Linked DNA regions of Metabacillus sp. KUDC1714. Each later gene encodes a partner of the first gene's protein in a complex. Links are inferred from orthologs where the notes say so. Each region holds a gene or a part of one and is shown on either strand. Other genes may lie near its edges.

The links.
Region 2: the proteins of arsC (region 1) and trxA are in contact, whole or in part, in an NMR structure (PDB 2IPA), measured with the Bacillus subtilis proteins. The link is inferred for Metabacillus sp. KUDC1714 from one-to-one orthologs.

The regions. Positions count from the first base shown.
Region 1 is NZ_CP055263.1:2,627,734-2,638,249, forward strand. Bases 3,419-6,244 are described here. They hold arsC (arsenate reductase (thioredoxin)), read left to right. Parts: upstream 3,419-4,534; coding sequence 4,535-4,954; downstream 4,955-6,244. Other genes in these bases: HUW50_RS12550 (arsenic transporter), read left to right, coding at 3,419-4,509; arsD (arsenite efflux transporter metallochaperone ArsD), read left to right, coding at 5,049-5,408; arsA (arsenical pump-driving ATPase), read left to right, coding at 5,430-6,244. In the rest of the region: phosphonate C-P lyase system protein PhnL, read left to right, coding at 1-216; HUW50_RS12535 (PHP domain-containing protein), read left to right, coding at 245-1,105; HUW50_RS12540 (SpoVR family protein), read left to right, coding at 1,265-2,680; HUW50_RS12545 (ArsR/SmtB family transcription factor), read left to right, coding at 2,851-3,195; more of HUW50_RS12550, read left to right, coding at 3,211-3,418; more of arsA, read left to right, coding at 6,245-7,202; trxB (thioredoxin-disulfide reductase), read left to right, coding at 7,221-8,168; HUW50_RS12575 (protein-tyrosine phosphatase family protein), read left to right, coding at 8,183-8,611; HUW50_RS12580 (adhesin), read left to right, coding at 8,633-8,908; HUW50_RS12585 (hypothetical protein), read right to left, coding at 9,207-9,353; HUW50_RS12590 (permease), read right to left, coding at 9,372-10,238; HUW50_RS12595 (ArsR/SmtB family transcription factor), read right to left, coding at 10,504-10,516. UniProt on the Bacillus subtilis protein: Catalyzes the reduction of arsenate [As(V)] to arsenite [As(III)]. In vitro, can dephosphorylate para-nitrophenyl phosphate (pNPP).
Region 2 is NZ_CP055263.1:381,420-391,924, forward strand. What follows is about bases 7,691-10,505. They hold trxA (thioredoxin), read right to left. Parts: upstream 9,348-10,505; coding sequence 9,033-9,347; downstream 7,691-9,032. Other genes in these bases: uvrC (excinuclease ABC subunit UvrC), read right to left, coding at 7,691-8,720; HUW50_RS01965 (electron transfer flavoprotein subunit alpha/FixB family protein), read right to left, coding at 9,541-10,505. In the rest of the region: spore germination transcription factor GerE, read right to left, coding at 16-240; HUW50_RS27380 (acyl-CoA thioesterase family protein), read right to left, coding at 375-563; sdhB (succinate dehydrogenase iron-sulfur subunit), read right to left, coding at 980-1,741; sdhA (succinate dehydrogenase flavoprotein subunit), read right to left, coding at 1,738-3,504; HUW50_RS01940 (succinate dehydrogenase cytochrome b558 subunit), read right to left, coding at 3,537-4,145; HUW50_RS01945 (YslB family protein), read left to right, coding at 4,617-5,108; HUW50_RS01950 (aspartate kinase), read right to left, coding at 5,170-6,399; more of uvrC, read right to left, coding at 6,948-7,690. UniProt on the Bacillus subtilis protein: Participates in various redox reactions through the reversible oxidation of its active center dithiol to a disulfide and catalyzes dithiol-disulfide exchange reactions.

The DNA.
Region 1 (10,516 bases):
GCAATGGTGAAAAAACCCAAGTTATTGTTGCTTGATGAACCAACTGCTTCATTAGATGAGGCATCAAAACGATCAGTAAAAGAAATGATTGAACAGCTCAAACAGTCAGGAACGAGTATGATTGGTATCTTTCATGATCTTGAATTTATGGAATCGGTTGTAGACTCACATTATCATCTGGAAAATGGTGTCTTGAACAAAAAAATGGTTGTTTGAAAATTTTTCTAATGGAGCTGATCTACATATGATCGATTTACATTGTCATACAAATATATCGGACAATTCTTTTTCAATTGAGGAAGTCATTGGGCTTGCTAAAGACAAAGGTGTTAAGCATTTAGCCATTACCGATCACGATACAACAAAAGGTCTTCTTCAAGCCATCCAAATTGGACAAACCTTAGGCGTAGAAATTATTCCCGGAATCGAGATTTCTGCTTATGATTACGAGCGAAACAGACGTGCACATATATTAGGTTTGTATATTACTCCTAACCATCCATCGATAGCTGAATTGTGCGGACCATTAGTAGCCAAAAGGCATGAGGCATCATGGCAAATGGTGAAACTGATTAAAAATGCTGGATATGATATTAAATGGGAAGAGGTTAATGCCCTATGTGAAGGTGGAACTGGGGTGTATAAACAACATATTATGCATGCATTATTAAACAAAGGCTATACGGACAAAATCTATGGTGATCTATATCAAAAGCTATTTAAAAGAGGGGGAACTTTACAGGAAAAAGGGTTAGCCTTTGTTTCAATTGATTACATTGACGTATTAGATGCCATTCGCGTGATTAAAGAAGCGGGAGGAATTCCGGTCCTAGCCCATCCTGGACAATTTGATAATTTTTCAGCTGTCGATGAGTGGGCCCGTGCAGGCCTTGAAGGAATAGAAGTATTACATCCATTGCACGATAATAAAGATGAAATTAAAGCAAGAACTATTGCTGAGAAATTGAATCTTATTCAAACAGGCGGATCTGATTTTCATGGATTTTATGGAGAATCTTCAAATAACTACATTGGATCTAAAAGTATTGGCTTTGAGCATTTCAATCAATTGCTTGAACGAAAAAAAGTTCTGCAAATGAAATAATAACGAGACCCTCCCATGTTGATGTAGATGCATGAGGAGGGTTTTCATTTTGTTATTTTTCATTTTTAAAGATAAAAACTTATTCATCTGAAAAATACAACCTCATGTTTCGCTAATACCGCTCATACACTATGTTAAGAATAGCTTAGGGGGGAGACCATGAAAGATGCTGATCAAAAGGCCCTTGAATATGCAATTGGTGAAATAACTGAGATTGCAAAAGGATTTGGGCTAGACTTTTACCCAATGAGGTATGAAATCTGTCCTGCTAATATTATTTATACATTTGGCGCATATGGTATGCCAACGAGGTTCTCACACTGGAGCTTTGGTAAACAATTTCATAAAATGAAGCTCCAATATGATCTTGGATTAAGTAAAATTTATGAGCTAGTCATTAATTCTGATCCTTGTTATGCCTTCTTATTAGACACAAACTCCCTGATCCAAAATAAATTAATTGTCGCCCATGTATTAGCGCATTGTGATTTCTTTAAAAATAACGCTCGTTTTAGTAATACAAAACGAGAAATGGTTGAAAGCATGGCAGCAACAGCAGAACGAATTAAAAATTATGAGATTGAGTATGGAAGACATGAAGTAGAAACATTTTTGGATGCTGTTCTTTCTATTCAAGAGCATATTGATCCCTCACTAGTACGTCCGAAACTTGCATGGACAATTGATGATATTGATATCGAAGAAGAAGAGATGAAAACAATCACACCTTATGATGACCTTTGGAAGCTTGATCAAAAACAAGATCTAAATCGTTCAATTAAAAAGAAAAAACGTAAACTTCCACCATCTCCAGAAAAAGATATTCTCTTATTTATCGAGGAATATAGTCGTGAGCTAGAGGATTGGCAGCGTGATATATTAACGATGATGCGTGAAGAAATGCTGTATTTTTGGCCACAGCTAGAAACAAAAATCATGAACGAGGGCTGGGCTTCGTATTGGCATCAACGGATCATCCGTGAGCTTGATTTAACATCTGATGAATCAATCGAATTTGCAAAATTAAACGCAGGTGTTGTTCAGCCATCTAAAACTAGTATTAATCCTTACTATTTAGGATTAAAAATCTTTGAAGATATTGAGGAGCGCTACAACAACCCAACAGAAGAGATGAAAATGTTTGGGGCAACACCAGGATCTGGTCGAGACAAAATGTTTGAAGTACGTGAAGTTGAATCAGATATATCGTTTATTCGTAATTATTTAACGAAGGACCTTGTCATGCGAGAAGATATGTATTTGTTCCAGAAACAGGGGCGTGATTATAAAATTGTTGATAAAGAGTGGGAAGCGGTCCGAGACCAGCTCGTAAGTATGCGTGTAAATGGTGGATTTCCATACATTACTGTAAATGATGGAGACTACTTGAAAAATAATGAGCTTTATTTAAAACATTGGTTTGAAGATATTGAGTTGGATCTTAAGTATTTGGAGAAGGTTCTACCTTATGTGTATCAGCTATGGGGGCGACCAGTTCATATGGAAAGTGTGCTAGAGGATAAGCCAGTGTTGTTTACGTATGATGGTAAAAGTATTTCTAGAAAATATCTATAAGTGGAGAGAGTCACTGAGATTTCAGTGGCTTTTTTAATGGTATAAAATTATAGCTGTCTATCTGCATAAATTAAGAAGATGCTTCTAATAATAAAAACACATCATTTCTATTGAATATATAAGTAAATTATTATATATTAATATACGGATAATCATTGGAGGTGTATTAAATGCTAGAAACTACGATTGAAATAGAAAAGGCTGCAACAATTCTAAAGCTTTTAGGTGATAAAACAAGACTAACAATGGTGAAAATGTTAGATTCAAATGATTGTTGTGTTTGTGAGTTTGTTGAAATCTTTAAAGCAAGTCAGCCGGCAATTAGTCAACATCTTCGTAAACTAAAAGATGCAGGGATTGTGAAAGAAACGAGAAGAGGGCAGTGGATCATCTACTCGTTAAATAAAAATAGTGATTACTATTCACTAGTTCAAAATATACTTGAACACCTTCCTAACCAAGATTATCGAATAAAAGAATTAGAGGAGCAAGGATTACGAATCTCGTGTGAATAATGGAGGGGTTAACAAATGACATCAGTAATTTTAGCATCAGTCATCTTTTTACTCACACTTACACTAGTCATATGGCAACCAAAAGGATTATCAATTGGCTGGTCTGCTTGTAGTGGTGCCATATTAGCTTTACTAGTAGGTGTTGTAGATTTTAAAGATGTAATCGATGTAACATCAATTGTTTGGAACGCGACCTTAGCCTTTATAGCCATTATCATTATTTCTCTAATACTAGATGAAATTGGCTTCTTTGAATGGTCGGCTCTCCACATGGCTAGAGCAGCTAAAGGTAATGGTATTAAAATGTTTGTATATGTAAGTATTCTTGGAGCTATTGTAGCTGCATTCTTCGCAAATGATGGAGCTGCTTTAATACTTACACCAATTGTTTTAGCAATGGTAAGAAATTTAAACTTTAGTGAAAAAATGGTCTTTCCATTTATTATAGCTAGTGGATTTATCGCAGATACTACCTCTCTTCCATTGGTTGTAAGTAACTTAGTTAACATCGTATCAGCTGACTTTTTTGGAATTGGATTTGTTGAGTTTGCATCTAGAATGATCATTCCAAATTTATTCTCTTTAGGTGCAAGTATCTTGGTTTTATTTCTCTTTTTCCGAAAGAGCATTCCAAGTAATTACGATATATCTCAATTAAAAAAACCTGTTGAAGCAATTCGTGATGAAAAGATGTTCAAATTGTCTTGGGTTGTTTTGGGTATATTACTTGTTGGATATTTCGCAAGTGAGTTTATTGGAATTCCTGTTTCGTTTATCGCAGGTATTGTTGCCATCTTCTTTCTATTTATGGCAAAAAGAAGTCCTGCGGTTAACACAAGAACAGTTGTTAAAGGAGCACCTTGGGCAATTGTATTTTTCTCAATTGGAATGTACGTAGTTGTTTACAGTTTGCGAAACGTTGGTTTAACAAATGTTTTAGCAGATTTAATCCAAGTGACAGCTGATCAAGGTTTATTTGTAGCAACAGTGGGAATGGGATTTATCGCTGCCATTTTATCTTCTGTCATGAATAACATGCCAACTGTTATGATCGATGCACTTGCCATTTCTGATACAAATACAACTGGTGTAATAAGAGAAGCACTTATTTATGCCAATGTGATTGGTTCTGACTTAGGACCAAAAATAACACCAATTGGTTCACTTGCCACTCTATTATGGCTACATGTTTTATCATTAAAAGATGTGAAAATCTCTTGGGGTACTTACTTTAAAACAGGAATTATCTTAACCATCCCAACATTATTTATTACACTTGTTGGTCTATATATTTGGTTACTTATCATCCATTAATCTTATTTAAAAAGGAGCAATTAACATGTCTAAAAAAACAATTTACTTCTTATGTACTGGGAATTCTTGCAGAAGCCAAATGGCAGAAGGCTGGGCGAAAAAACACTTAGGTGATGAGTGGGAAGTGAAAAGTGCTGGTTTAGAAGCACACGGTTTAAATCCGAATGCAGTTAAAGCAATGAAAGAAACAGGAATCGATATTTCGAATCAAACATCTGATGTGATTGATCCTGAAATTTTAAATAATGCTGATTTAATTGTTACACTTTGCGGTCATGCGGCAGACAATTGCCCAGTTACTCCTCCACATATTAAACGTGTACATTGGGGCTTTGATGATCCAGCAAAAGCTGAAGGTACAGAAGAAGAAAAATGGGCATTTTTCCAACGTGTTCGTGATGAAATTGGAGAAAGAATTGAACGTTTCGGAAAAACTGGAGAATAATAAGAAAAACGAAAGCCGTGAGAAACCCTCTCGGCTTTCACTTTAACTAATGTATAAGTAAATTCTTATATCTTAATAAAGGGGATGAAAAGATATGAAAGTTGAAATATTTGACCCTGCGATGTGCTGTTCAACAGGTGTATGTGGACCAAGTGTTGATCCTGAATTAACTCGTGTAGCATCAGCCGTTTATTCTCTAGGAAAAAAGGGTTTTGAAATTAACCGATACAATCTAACAAGCGAACCTAATGCGTTTGCAGAGAATAATGAAATAACCAGAATACTAAATGAAAAGGGTCCTGATGCACTTCCTGTAACACTAGTTAATAACCAAGTTAAAAAAGTAGGAGAATATCCAACAAACGAAGAACTTTCCGAATGGTTTGGTGTTAAGACAGCTGAATTAAAAGAAAAACCTAAGGTTAAATTATCGATTGATTTAAAGCAACTGTAATACAAGGGAAGAAGGGATATAATGTATCAGCCTTTTAATCCAAAAAGTATCGAGACTCCATATTTATTCTTTACAGGTAAAGGTGGGGTTGGAAAAACCTCTACTGCTTGTGCATCAGCTGTTGCTTTAGCTGATGCAGGGAAAAAAGTATTGCTGGTCAGTACAGATCCAGCTTCAAACTTACAGGATGTATTAGAAGTTGAATTAACGAATACACCTAAGTTCGTTCCAAACGTACCTAATCTTTCTGCTTGTAATTTAGATCCAGAAGAAGCTGCGATAAATTATCGCGAAAAGGTAGTAGGACCATACCGTGGTAAATTACCTGAATCGGTGGTTGCCACAATGGAAGAGCAACTTTCTGGTGCTTGTACGGTTGAAATTGCTGCTTTTGATGAATTTACAAATTTGTTAGCAGATTATTCAACTGTAAGCGAGTATGACCATGTTATTTTTGATACTGCACCAACTGGACATACATTAAGACTGCTCCAATTGCCAACTGCATGGACTGGATTTCTAGAAGAAAGTACACATGGTGCTTCCTGTTTAGGTCCTTTATCTGGTTTGGGGGAAAAGAAAGATTTGTATTCAAAAACAGTTGATGTATTATCTGACCCCATAAAAACAACATTATGTTTGGTTTCAAGACCTGAAGTTTCATCCATTAATGAAGCAAAGCGAGCATCAGTTGAATTAAAGGGAATTGGAATAACAAATCAAACGCTTATTATGAATGGTGTGTTACAAACTCATATTTCGGACGATGCGGTCTCTTCTGCTTTTTATCATCGTCAGCAAAATGCATTGAAACAAATTCCTAATGAATTAAAACAAGTGCCGATCTATTCGTTACCATTTGTGTCCTATCCCTTAACAGGTATTCAAAACCTTCGTTATTTATTTAAACAGTATTCTTTATCTGAGTCAGAAGAGGTAAGTGGTTTAGATTCCAACCTCTCCTTAAATAGACTAAATGATGTAATTGATGATTTATCAAGCACAAACAAAAGAATTATTTTTACCATGGGAAAAGGGGGTGTAGGGAAAACAACAGTTGCATCAGCAATTGCAGTTGGACTTACAGAAAAAGGACATAAAGTCCATTTAACAACAACAGACCCTGCCTCCCATATTCATTACATGTTTGAAAATAGTGATATTAATAATGATCTAACAATTAGTGCCATTAATCCAATTGAGGAAGTTGAAAAGTACAAGAAAGAAGTTCTTTCAAAAGCAAGTGAAGAGCTAGATGAAGAGGGTCTTGCCTACTTACAAGAAGACTTAAATTCACCCTGTACAGAAGAAATTGCTGTATTTCGAGCATTTGCCGAGGTTGTTGCAAAATCAGAACAAGAAATTGTCGTGATTGATACAGCACCGACAGGACACACTTTGTTGTTATTAGATTCTGCACAGAATTACCATAAAGAACTTGCTCGTTCGACTGGAGAAGTACCTGAAAGTGTGAGCAAATTGCTTCCAAGGTTAAAAAAACCACAAGAAACGAGTGTAGTAATTGTTACTTTAGCTGAAACTACACCTGTTTTAGAAGCTGCGAGACTTCAAGAGGATTTAAAACGTGCAGAAATTCAACCAGTATGGTGGGTAATTAATCAAAGTTTATTTGCTACAAAAACCAAAGATCCTATTTTAATGGGTAGAGCTTCATCTGAAAAAAAATGGATCCAAAAGGTTAACGAGGAATTAGCAACTCGTTCTGCCATCATTCCTTGGATTAGCGAAGAGAAGATAGGATATGACGAAATCAAAGAGTATGTCAGATCATAACATATTTGGAGGATCACTATGGAGAAAGTCATCATTTTAGGAACTGGACCAGCAGGGTTAACTGCTGCAATCTATTTAGCAAGAGCAAATATGAATCCTATTGTTATTGAGGGGGATCAACCAGGGGGACAATTAACACTAACAACTGAGGTTGAGAACTTTCCTGGTTTTATTGATGGTATTACGGGACCAGAACTAATGGATAACATGAGAAAGCAAGCAGAGCGTTTTGGAGCAGAATTTAAAAGAGGATGGGTAACTGAAGTTGATTTATCTAAGAAACCATATCGCTTACAAGTCAATGGTATAGGTGAAATCGAGACAGAATCACTTATTCTTTCAACAGGTGCTTCCGCAAAACTTTTGAATATACCAGGAGAGAAAGAGAACATAGGTAGAGGTGTAAGTACCTGTGCAACGTGTGACGGATTTTTCTTTCGAGGTAAAAAAGTTATTATTGTTGGTGGTGGAGATTCTGCGATGGAAGAAGCAAATTTCTTAACGAAGTTTGCAAGTGAAGTTGTTATAGTTCATAGAAGAAATGAGCTTCGTGCTTCAAAAATCATGCAGGATCGTGCAAAAGAGAATCCAAAAATATCTTGGGAACTTAATCAAACACCGCTAGAAGTAACGGCAGGAGAAAATGGTGTTACAGGATTAAAAGTAAAAGATAATGAAACCAATGAGGAAAAAATTATTCAAACTGATGGTATTTTCGTTGCAATCGGTCATACGCCAAATACATCATTTTTAAATGGTCAAATTGATACCGATGAAACAGGATATATAAACGTTATACCTGGAACAACTGAAACCAATATACCTGGTGTTTTTGCTTGTGGAGATGTACAAGATAAAAAATACCGTCAAGCAATAACAGCTGCGGGTACTGGATGTATGGCAGCTCTAGATGCTGAAAGATATTTAGAAGGAAATGCAGTTCATGATTGGAGCAAATCATTGTAATAGGAGGAGTTAATATGACAACAAAGAATTACCATGAATTATTGAAAGATCGTATTTATATCGGTGGTGCAGATGATATTCATGATGTGATGAAAAATGAAAAGGTCGATGTAGCATATGATTTAAGAGCAGAGGCACCAAAAGAAGAATCACCGTATAATCGTGTGCATAGTCCAATTGTGGATGACGCTGATCAACAGGATGTATCGGTTAAGAAATCGATTGATCATGTAGTAAATGCATATAATGAAGGGAAAAATGTGTATTTTCATTGCCAAGGAGGTAGTAACCGTACAGGTACTGTTGCAATTGGCACACTTTTAGCTTTAGGAAAAGCAAAGACAATCGAAGAAGCAGAAGGTATTGCAAAAACTGCACGACCAAAGATTAATGTAAAACCAGAAATGAAAGAAACGTTAAAAAGAATCTATCCAAATGCATAATAAAGTATAGGGGGAAAAGTAATGAAAATTACTGATGGAGCGAAAGAATTGTTAGAAAACTTTTTAAATGAAAAAGGTGCAGAAGGAATTCGACTTACTTCTGTTGCTGGGTGCTGTGGTCCTCAATTTACGATCTCTTTAGATGCACCAGAGGAATCTGATATCGTAAAATCAATTAACGGAATCAAAGTGGCTATCGATTCACAAATTACTGGAACGGATGAATTAACATTAGATAAAGAACAAAATGAAAATGGTACAGGATTAGTTTTATTAGGGGCTAGTGAATGCTGTTAAAAGAAATATTTATTTTTTAACAAAGGGAGTCAGTGACTTCCTTTGTTAAAATTTTCTCGATAATCGTTACAAAGTCAGGACGCTGGCATTATAGTGATACAAGTAAAAAATAATATGCATCATGGATGGCTAAATGGTGTAAATAATATAAGATGAAAATAACTTTTTCCTAGTGTTCCTCCATGAATTACAGTAAAAGATTTACAACCCCTTAATAATAATAAAAGGTCTCGTTTTAATGAGACCTTTCTAAGTTATTTAATCAGTAAACCTTACAACCAATTTGTTTTTTGTTTTTCTAACAACAATTTTTCTTTTCGTCCTCATTTGTACTAGACACATTCTTTTCTACAGAAGTAGAAGTATTGCTTTCTTTTACTTCTTCAATTTGCACGTTACAGCAATTTGAATCCTTTTTAGAACCTTTTTTGAAAAAACTTAACATAAGAACATCTCCATTTCTTTAAATTAGATAAAAGATAAAGCCTGAAATTGTGGACATTGCTACCACAGATAATACAAAGGTAACAACTAATTCTTTTTTAAAAATAGATTTCAATAAAATGACTTCTGGTAAACTTGCACCAGCTGAGCTTATCATCATTGCCATAACAGGACCTAACGCCATCCCTTTCATAATTAAAATTTGTGAGATAGGAATCATACTTGAAAGGCGTATATATAATGGAATTCCAATGATTGCAGCTATTGGGATTAACCACCAATGATCTTCACCGAAAACAGATGAAATCCATTCAGTCGGAACTAATCCATGAATGATTGCACCAATAGCTGCACCGATGATTAAGTAGGGATATACACTTTTCATTAAATCCATCGTTTCTTTAAAGGCTAGTTTAAGGTTAAACTTTTTGTTGCTATCCTCATATCCAGACATCACAACATTTTTTACATACTTTTCAAAGCCAAGTGCTTCAAGTACAACTCCAATAATGATTGAGAAAATGCTTGTAACAACAGTGTAAATAATCGTTACCTTCCAACCAAGTACCACACCCATAATGGTTAATATCGTTGGGTCTAATATTGGAGAGGCAAATAAAAAGATCATGACAATCCCAAAAGGCATCTTCTTTTTCAACATATTTACAACTACTGGTATGGTGGAACAAGAACAAAATGGTGTAATAAAGGCAAAAACAATGGACACTAAAGCAGCTACTATTCGATTTTTGCCAGCCAACTTTTTCTCGATCTTTTCATAGGGGATATACCCTTGTAAAAGACTAATGAGAAAGGAAATAACAATAAATAAAACTGTTAACTCTAAAGCGATATAAATAAAATCTTTTAATGTCTCGATCCACATTGTTTATCTTCTCCTTTTAGCAGCAAGGTATTTCGCAGCAAAGTGTTGAATCTAAAGGTATCGTTTTTGCTTCGGCTTTGACATTGGATTTGAAAACTTGTTTTGAAGTATTTGATTTTCGAAGATTGGAATCCAGCATTTCCTCCTTCTTTAATTTTGAAAGCAAATAAAATTCATACTCATTAAACATTATGTCACTCCTTCTAAAACAAATTATTTTGATATATTAATCAAAAAAAATTGATATTTATCCTAAAAATTTTTATCAGCAAGTAGGT
Region 2 (10,505 bases), 2.2 Mb from region 1 along the record:
GGTAGCCGGTATTGGTTAGAGCTCTAGTTCACCCATTCTAAGGAGCTCAACAACCGCTTGAGAACGTCCCTTAACACCAAGCTTTTGCATCGCATTCGAGATATGGTTCCGAACCGTTTTTTCGCTTATGAAGAGCTCGCTAGCAATCTCCTTTGTTGTCTTATCTTGAACTAACAATTCGAATACTTCTCTCTCTCTTTTCGTGAGTAATGGCTTTGATTGAAACTCTTTCTCTTTCAAGTATTGTAACCCTCCTTGCTAAGGTGAGAGCTGATCAAACGTATGGGTATATATTTAGTCAACATATACTATGTGTTTCCAAGGGCCACTGTGACAGAAAGATGAAGGAAAATATCCTAAACAACGTCTATTTTTTACAATTTTGCTAGTTCTTCTAATTCGTGCATTCTCTTTTTATCTTCTTGAGACCACGGAACACTTTTGCCCGTATGCTTTGCAATCTGTACGACAGTTCCTCGCCCTACAAAAAGACTCTCCCTGTTTTGATTTATTCCTAAGTAATTCAAATCAACAGATGATGTTCCAATTCGATTTATTTTCACACATAAGGTGATTTCGTCATCAAAAAATCCTTGTTGTAAAAATCACATTGTAAGTTGGCAACAACTGGAATTTTTATCCATTTGAACTCATCCAGGCTTGCATATGCCAATTTTCTTAAAAAATTAGATCCTCCTTTCTTCAAAGTATGTAAAAGGAGCCGTGTTGTTCATATGTCCAAACATATCTGTTTTAGAAAATCTAATTTTTATTAGATAGGAAAAAGAAAAACTATTTCTGTACGATTCGTCAAAACAGTCAATATATGAAATACTTTTCAAAATGTTCCTTTCTTTCACAACACATATTTCTAATGCCAATAAATATCGTTTAACGTTTTAGCTAGCCAATAATGTAATGCCTTATCTTGCAGAAAAAGGACTGACTTAAAAAGTCAGCCCTTCTTCATATAAAACAATTAACCTTGGTCACTACCAAAGAAATTACGGAATGATTGTATCGTTGTATCACGATTTAATGCTGCGATTGATGTTGTCAAAGGAATCCCCTTAGGACACGACTGCACGCAGTTTTGTGAATTTCCACAGTTCGCTAAACCACCATCACCCATAATTGCTTCAAGACGCTCTGATTTATTCATCTCACCAGTTGGATGAGCATTAAACAAACGGACTTGTGATAAAGGAGCAGGACCAATGAAATTAGATTTACTATTTACATTTGGGCAAGCCTCTAAGCACACACCACATGTCATACATTTTGATAATTCATATGCCCATTGACGTTTTTTCTCAGGCATACGTGGTCCAGGACCTAAATCATACGTACCATCAACTGGAATCCAAGCTTTAACCTTCTTAAGTGAATCAAACATGCGCTTCCGATCAACTTGCAAGTCACGTACTACAGGGAATGTACGCATTGGTTCAAGGCGGATTGGCTGTTCAAGTTGGTCAACTAGCGCTGAACAAGATTGACGAGGCTTTCCATTTATTACCATCGAACAAGCTCCACATACTTCCTCCAAGCAGTTCATATCCCAGTTAATAGGAGTTGTTTCTTTCCCTTCCGCATTTACAGGATTTCTACGAATTTCCATAAGTGCTGAGATAACGTTCATATTCGGGCGATATGGAATTTCAAATTTTTCCTGATAAGGCGCTGCTTCTGGTGATTCTTGACGGGTTATAATAAATTGAACTACTTTATTCTCGCTCATTTTTTATCCCCCTCTTTGCTTTTTGAATAATCACGTTTACGTGGTTTAATTAATGATACGTCAACATCATCATAGTTAAATTCAGGTGCTGTACGATCTCCCGTATGTGTAGCCATAGTTGTTTTTAAGAAGTCCTCATCATTTCTCTCAGGGAATTCTGGTTTATAATGTGCGCCACGACTTTCGTTACGATTGTAGGCACCAAGTGTTATAACACGTGATAATTGAAGCATGTTTTTCAATTGACGAGTGAATGCTGCACCCTGATTGCTCCATTTAGCTGTGTCGTTAATATTAATTTTATCGAAGCGTTCGATAAGCTCTTGTAATTTCTCATCAGTTTTAAGCAGCTTATCATTGTGTCTAACAACAGTAACATTATCTGTCATCCATTCTCCTAATTCCTTATGAAGAACGTAAGCATTTTCATTACCATCTAAGTTCATGATATTATTCCACTTTTCTTCTTCTCGCTTCACGTGTCCGTCAAATACAGATGATGAAAGATCCTCTGCACTCTTTTCAAGACCTTTGATATACTTCACTGCATTCGGACCTGCAACCATACCACCATAAACTGCTGATAGTAATGAGTTTGCACCTAAACGATTTGCTCCGTGCATAGAGTAATCACACTCACCAGCTGCAAATAATCCAGGAATATTTGTCATTTGGTCATAATCAACCCATAGTCCACCCATAGAATAGTGCACAGCAGGGAAAATTTTCATTGGAACTTTACGTGGATCTTCACCCATGAATTTTTCATAGATTTCAATAATACCACCTAATTTAATATCAAGCTCTTTTGGATCTTTATGAGATAAATCTAGATACACCATGTTTTCGCCGTTAATACCTAGCTTCTGTTCCACACAAACATCGAAGATTTCACGTGTTGCAATATCACGTGGAACTAGATTACCATATGCAGGATATTTTTCTTCAAGGAAATACCATGGTTTTCCATCTTTATACGTCCAAACTCGTCCACCTTCTCCACGCGCTGATTCACTCATAAGACGGAGCTTATCATCACCGGGGATTGCTGTTGGATGAATTTGAATAAATTCACCATTTGCATAGGTAACTCCTTGTTGATAGACAATGGAAGCAGCAGAACCAGTGTTAATGATTGAATTTGTTGATTTACCAAAAATAATACCAGGTCCACCTGTTGCCATAATAACAGCATCAGCACGGAATGATTCAATTTGCATAGAAGTAAGGTTTTGACCTGTGATTCCACGGCAAACACCGTCATCATCAATTACTGCACCCAAAAACTCCCAGCCTTCATATTTTGTAACAAGACCAGCAACTTCATAGCGTCTAACTTGTTCGTCTAGTGCATAAAGTAATTGCTGCCCTGTTGTTGCACCAGCAAATGCTGTACGATGATACTGAGTGCCACCAAAACGTCTGAAATCTAGTAATCCTTCTGGAGTACGATTAAACATAACACCCAATCGGTCAAATAGGTGAATGATTGATGGAGCTGCATCTGCCAATGCTTTAACTGGCGGTTGATTAGCTAAAAAGTCTCCACCGTATACTGTGTCATCAAAATGCTCCCAAGGTGAATCTCCTTCACCTTTCGTATTTACAGCACCGTTTATTCCACCCTGTGCACATACAGAATGTGAACGTTTTACAGGTACTAATGAAAATAAATCTACTTGAACGCCAGCTTCAGCGGCTTTCATAGTAGCCATCAAACCGGCTAATCCGCCTCCGACAACGATAATTTTACTTTTACTCATTAAGCCCACTCCTTTTAATAGCTATTACTGGATTAGACGAATGCAAATATTGCTCGAACTCCCACAATTGATAACGCTATAAAGATTGCAAGCGTTACATAGGTAGATATCAATTGAGAGCGTGGAGTAACGGTAATTCCCCAACTAACAGCAAATGACCATAATCCGTTAGCAAAATGGAATACGGTTGAAATAACTCCAATTAAATAGAATGCTAGCATAAAAGGACTGCTTAAAATTGAAGCCATCATGTCATAGTTTACCTGTGCCCCAAGTGCAGCTGCTATTCTAGTTTCCCAAACGTGCCAAGCGATAAAAATGAATGTAATTATACCTGATACACGCTGTAGCATAAATAGCCAGTTGCGAAGAAACCCATAATTACTTACATTGTTTTTAGCTGTAAAAGCAATGTAAACTCCGTAAATTGCATGGTATAAAATTGGTAGAAAGATAATTACCACTTCTAATACATAGCGAAAAGGAAGCATCTCCATAAAATGAGCTGCTTTGTTAAATGCCTCTGCACCTCTTGTTGCAAAGTGATTGACAACAAGATGCTGAATTAAAAAGAGGCCTACAGGAATTACCCCTAATAATGAGTGCAGTCTACGATTCACAAACTCTCTGTTTCCAGCCATTAAACTTACCCCCTAGTTTCAATATTGCGCCCAGTTTTTAACTCAACTTTTTCATTTTTCACCTAATTATCTTTTCCTGATAAAGTTAAACTTTAATCAATAGTGGTCACCATTGATTGTATGTAAAACATAATGGGCATTAAAAGGTAGACAAAAATCAAATTCTGCCACCTTACAAAAGATAAAATGTAACAAATACATTTTACTCCCATAACGTATGAGCGTCAAGAAAACGTGTTCATAAATTTTAATTTTTCGACAAATCCTACTTTCCTTTAATTTTATTTTATCAATATAGTGTAAATTCAACAACGTTACCTTTTTTATTTAACTATCATTATTAATAAATATTAAATTTAAAAACATAAGTTCCCCTACTATTAATAAAATTTCAACCTTCTTTTACTTAATATTACATGTTTTTCACTACACTACTTGTTATATAATAAACCATAGAAAGAGGGGAATTCCGTGAACAAACAATTAGTACTCGTTAATATCGAAGAATTAAAGGATATCCAAGCACCAGCATTCGGACTAGAAATACTTAGAGAGGTCTTGCTCCCAGATATACTCGGGTCTGATCATCCTCAAATGCTGTATTGGGCTGGAAAAGGATTAGCTCGTAGATATCCTGTTCAATCAATCGAAGAAATATCCGCATTTTTTGAAGCTGCTGGATGGGGAAATCTCACTTTACTACAGAACAAAAAGAATGAGATGGAATTCGAGCTAGGTGGAGAGCTCATTGCTATCAGATTAAAAAAGACAAATGAATGTACATTTCAGTTAGAAGCTGGTTTTATTGCAGAACAGCTACAATCGATGAACAAGTACATTACCGAAACATACGAACAAGTAAAAAAACGTTCTAATAAAGTGGTTTTTACAGCACAATGGGACCAAAAAGACCAAATATTAGAAGAACCTTCTATAGGGAAACGCAGCGCTCGTAAAGGTTAAAACTACAGAGGGTGACTCAATGTCTCAAAAAACATTTAGTCACCCTCTTTCTTTTTTATTTTTATACCTTAGCAACTTCTTTAGAAAGTTCAAATGCACTGTGAAGAATATCAACCGCTGTCACCATATCCTCGGCTGACAATACTGTTGAAACTTTTATTTCAGATGTGCTAACCATTTTAATTTCGATTCCTTCGTTAGCTAATACTTCGAACATTTCTGCAGCAACACCTGGGTTTGACACCATACCAGAACCAACAATTGATACTTTTGCTAGACCAGATTCAAATTCAATTTTTTCATAATTCAATACAGACTTATGTTGCTCAAGGATTGAAATTGTATCCTCAAGATCACCTGTTTTAACAGAAAATGAGATCGACGTTTTATTGTCACTTGTTGTACTTTGAATGATAATATCGACATTTAAGCCCTGCTTAGCTAAAGTTGAGAAAATAGTAGAAAGTGTCGTCAATTCATTTCTTAGCCCTAAAACTGAGACTCTTGTTACCTGATCTTCAAATGCAATCCCTCTCACAACTAAGTTTTGCTCCATGTTTGTTTCCTCCTCAATGATCGTACCACGTTCATTTTCCATGCTCGAACGAACTTCTAATGGAATGCTGTAATTCTTCGCAAATTCGACTGCTCTTGGATGTAGAACACCCGCTCCTAAATTAGCTAGCTCTAACATTTCATCATATGAAATTGCTTCTAGCTTACGAGCACCTTTTACATATCTTGGATCTGTTGTATATACACCTGTTACATCTGTATAAATATCACATTTATCAGCATTTAAGGCGGCTGCAAGAGCAACTGCTGTCGTATCTGAACCACCTCTGCCAAGAGTTGTTATTTGTTGGACGTCTGAAAAGCCCTGAAAGCCTGCAACAATGACAATTTTCCCAGCACATAATTCTTTCTTTATCGCGTCAGGGTTTATATTTGTAATTCTGGCATTGCCATGTCTTGCTTCTGTTTGAATTCCTGCTTGCCAACCAGTAAATGAAATAGCATCGTGTCCCTTTTCCTGTAATGCCATTGCTAACAATGATATTGTCACTTGTTCACCGGTTGTAAGAAGCATATCCATTTCCCGCTTACTAGGTCTCTCAGTAATTTGCCCTGCAAGACCAACAAGCTGATCGGTTGACTTCCCCATTGCTGACACAACGACAACTAATTGATTCCCGTTTTCTTTTTCTTGAATGACACGGTTTGCTACATTTAAGATTCTTTCAACAGTACCAACTGATGTACCACCAAATTTTTGAACGATAATACCCAAATTAATCTCACCCTTCTGTTAATTTTCATGATCGAACCCTGTTTGCTAGAAGGTTAGAGCAACTATTCAATTAGTAACATTTGTGCTATGCAAGAATGTTTAGTACTGATTGGATAGCTTCGACTGCAAATAAAAAAGCAATGAGACGAAAAACATCCCATTGCTTACTAAACGAAAAAAAACTTCGTTTCTTACAATGAGATAGCTCTCCAAGAAATAGATTTCTTGACAATTTTACATCTCTTAAATGTAAAACCAGCAACTAAAGCAAATGGTGCTTTACTCACTTCGGCGAACATTCCTTTCACCAGTTATCATTGGAGACCATACTCCTCAAACAGGCTACTCTTAAAATTCGCACCTCTACCATCATTTAACAAACTAACGATCAAATATGAAATTATTTAAAAGTTTACCAAACTTTTAAGAAAAGCGCAAGCGGCTTATTTAATACTATCAATAAGCTACATATAGGGTGATTTATTGCCTCACGGTTACTCGATCAGTAAACACCAAAATGAGAATATGCGCTTTAAAATTAACAGTGTCTAATCTTTTAAATGATCAAAGATTAGCTTGGCAATATTTTCAGGCATACCAGCTTCTTTAAATTGTTCTACACTAGCTTCCTTCATCTTCTTTAACGATCCGAAGTGCTTAAGAAGTGATTTCTTTCTTTGAGCACCAACACCAGGAATATCATCTAAGATCGATTGGAGTGCATTTTTACCTCTCAATTGACGATGGAAGGTAATTGCAAAACGATGGACCTCATCCTGAATTCTTTGTAAAAGATAAAATTCCTGACTATTTCTCTCAAGTTGGATAAATGCAGGAGGGGAACCGATTATTAGTTCAGAGGTCCGATGTTTATCATCCTTTACAAGACCTGCAACAGGAATATCTAATGCTAATTCATTTTCCAATACATCTTGTGCAGCAGCTAAATGTCCTTTCCCTCCATCAATGATTACTAAATCCGGTAAAGGAAGATCATCCTTCAGAACACGACTATAACGTCTTCTCACAACTTCTCTCATCGATTCATAGTCATCGGGACCTTGAACACTTTTAATTTTATATTTACGATAATGTTTTTTTGCAGGTTTTCCATCTTCGAACACAACCATTGCAGATACAGGGTCTGTCCCCTGGATATTTGAGTTATCAAAGGCTTCTATACGAAGTGGAGTTTGAATCCCAAGCTTATCTCCAAGATTTTCAACAGCTTTAATTGTTCTTTCTTCATCCCTTTCGATTAAAGAAAATTTTTCATTTAAAGCGATTTTTGCGTTTTTATGAGCTAATAAAATTAAATCCTTCTTTTTGCCGCGTTTAGGTTGAAGAGTAGTCACGTCTAATAGCTTTTCAACTAAATCAAATTCAATGCTATCAGGTAATAAAATTTCCTTTGGTACAAAATGATTTGCTTTTGAATAAAATTGCCCTAAAAACGTTAAGAATTCCTGTTCAGGGCTATCGTATATTGGGAACATTGATACATCTCTTTCGATAAGCTTTCCTTGGCGAATAAAAAAGACTTGTACACACATCCACCCTTTATCATATGCATAGCCAAATACGTCACGATCTACATGATCATTTAATGTCATTTTTTGCTTTTCCATCGTAGCTTCAATATGGAGAATCTGATCTCGAAATTCTTTTGCACGCTCAAATTCTAATTCCTCTGAGGCTTTCATCATTCTATCAGATAGTTCTTCTTTTATCTTTTTATATCCACCATTTAAAAACTTTGAAATCTCCTCTACTATATGACGATTCGTTTCGACTGATACATCATTTACACATGGAGCTAAGCATTGTCCCATGTGATAATAAAGACATACCCGATCAGGTAATGTGGAGCATTTTCTAAGCGGATATAATCGATCTAAAAGCTTAATTGTTTCACGAGCAGATAGAACGTTAGGGTATGGTCCAAAGTATTTACCTTTGTCCTTTTTAACCTGTCTTGTAACGAGTAATCGTGGATGACGCTCGCTCGTAATTTTAATAAATGGATAAGTTTTATCATCCTTTAACATCACATTATATTTCGGATCATACTTTTTAATAAGATTTAATTCTAGTATTAATGCTTCTAAGTTGGACGATGTCACGATATATTCAAAATTAACAATTTCATTTACCAATCGTAATGTTTTCCCGTCATGTGATCCTGTAAAATAGGATCGAACTCTTGTTTTTAATACTTTCGCTTTACCTACATAAATGACTATCCCCTGGCGATCCTTCATAATATAGCAACCAGGCTGATCAGGAAGAAGTGCAAGCTTTTCCTTTATTTGATCCTTCATAGCAAACACTCCTTACTAAATGTTAAAAGTTAACCCTCTTAAATAGGCAGTAATCCCCTACATTAATGAGTAGCATTAAAATAGCGGATTATTGTCCATTATTAACTAAACTAATTTTACCATGTCTCGATACTTTCGTACTATGTTAAATAGTCGTAGTACATACAATCATTTCCTGAGCAATTATTGGTTGCTAAAGAAAAGTGAATACATTATCAAAACTTAGCTCATAGCTTTAGGAGAAATAATATATTCCACTAAATGGATACTTTCGAGGTAAAAAAAAGGACTGACAAAAGTCAATCCAAAATTTTATACATGTTTGTTTATTACTTCAGCAAGTGCTTCTTTTGGTTGATATCCTACAGCTTTATCAACAACTTCACCATCTTTAAGTACGAGTAATGTTGGGATACTCATAACGCCGAATTTACCAGCTGTTTCTTGGTTTTCGTCAACGTCAACCTTAACAATTTTCACTTTGTCGCCCATATCTGAATCAAGTTCTTCTAGAACTGGAGCTATCATTTTACAAGGTCCGCACCATGGTGCCCAAAAATCTACTAATACGACACCTTCGTTTGTTTCATTTGAAAATGTTTGATCTGTTACATTTGTTATTGCCATTGTAATTCCTCCTAATTTGTAGGGTAAAATATGTTTAAAGTATAGCACTCACTTTTAAAGTAAGCTAACAATATGCTTCACTAATACTTTTCCCAATGTTTCTATAACAAAACATGGTTTGTTTTCTCATGAAAATCTTAGCTATGTAATGGATACTAAAAAGAAAAGCACGCTGGCCTGCGTGCTTTAGAAATTATGCATGTATTTTTAGCTTTTTAAACTCTTCTGTTAAAAGTGGTACTACCTCAAATAGGTCACCTACGATTCCGTAGTCAGCAACTTTAAATATATTTGCTTCAGGATCTTTATTAATTGCAACAATAACTTTAGAGTTTGACATTCCAGCTAAGTGTTGGATTGCTCCTGAGATACCACATGCAATGTATAGATCTGGTGTTACAACCTTACCTGTTTGGCCGATTTGTAACGAATAATCACAGTAGTCCGCATCACATGCGCCACGAGATGCTCCAACCGCACCACCTAAAACATTTGCTAATTCTTTTAGAGGTTCAAAGCCATTTTCACTTTTTACCCCTCGGCCACCAGCTATAACGACCTTAGCTTCTGATAAATCAACTCCTTCAGAAGCTTTCCGTACAACTTCCTTTACGATTGTCCGTAAATCTTTAATTGTTACTGCTAATGAGGTTATATCTCCACTTCGTGCTTCATCTTTGGCTAGTGGAGTAATATTATTAGGTCGAATTGTGGCAAAAATAATTCCTCCAGTAACAATTTTTTTCTCAAATGCTTTTCCTGAATAGATTGGACGAGTGAATACAACATTTCCACCTGTCACTTCAATTGCCGTAGCATCAGAAATTAATCCTGAGTTTAATCTTGCGGCAATTTTAGGAGATAAATCTTTTCCTAGTGCGGTGTGACCGAACACGATTCCTTCTGGTCTTTCTTCTTGAATAATAGCTAATACTGCTTGTGAGTATCCATCTGGTGTATATGTGTTAAGCTTTGCATCCTCTACCGTCACTACTCGATCTGCACCATAATGAATCAATTCTGATGATAATGAACCGATGTTCTCACCCACTAATACCGCAACAACTTCTCCCCCTTCAGAAATTGTTTTTCCTGCTGCAATTGCTTCAAATGAAACATTACGTAAAGCTTGATCACGAACCTCACCTAATACAAGTA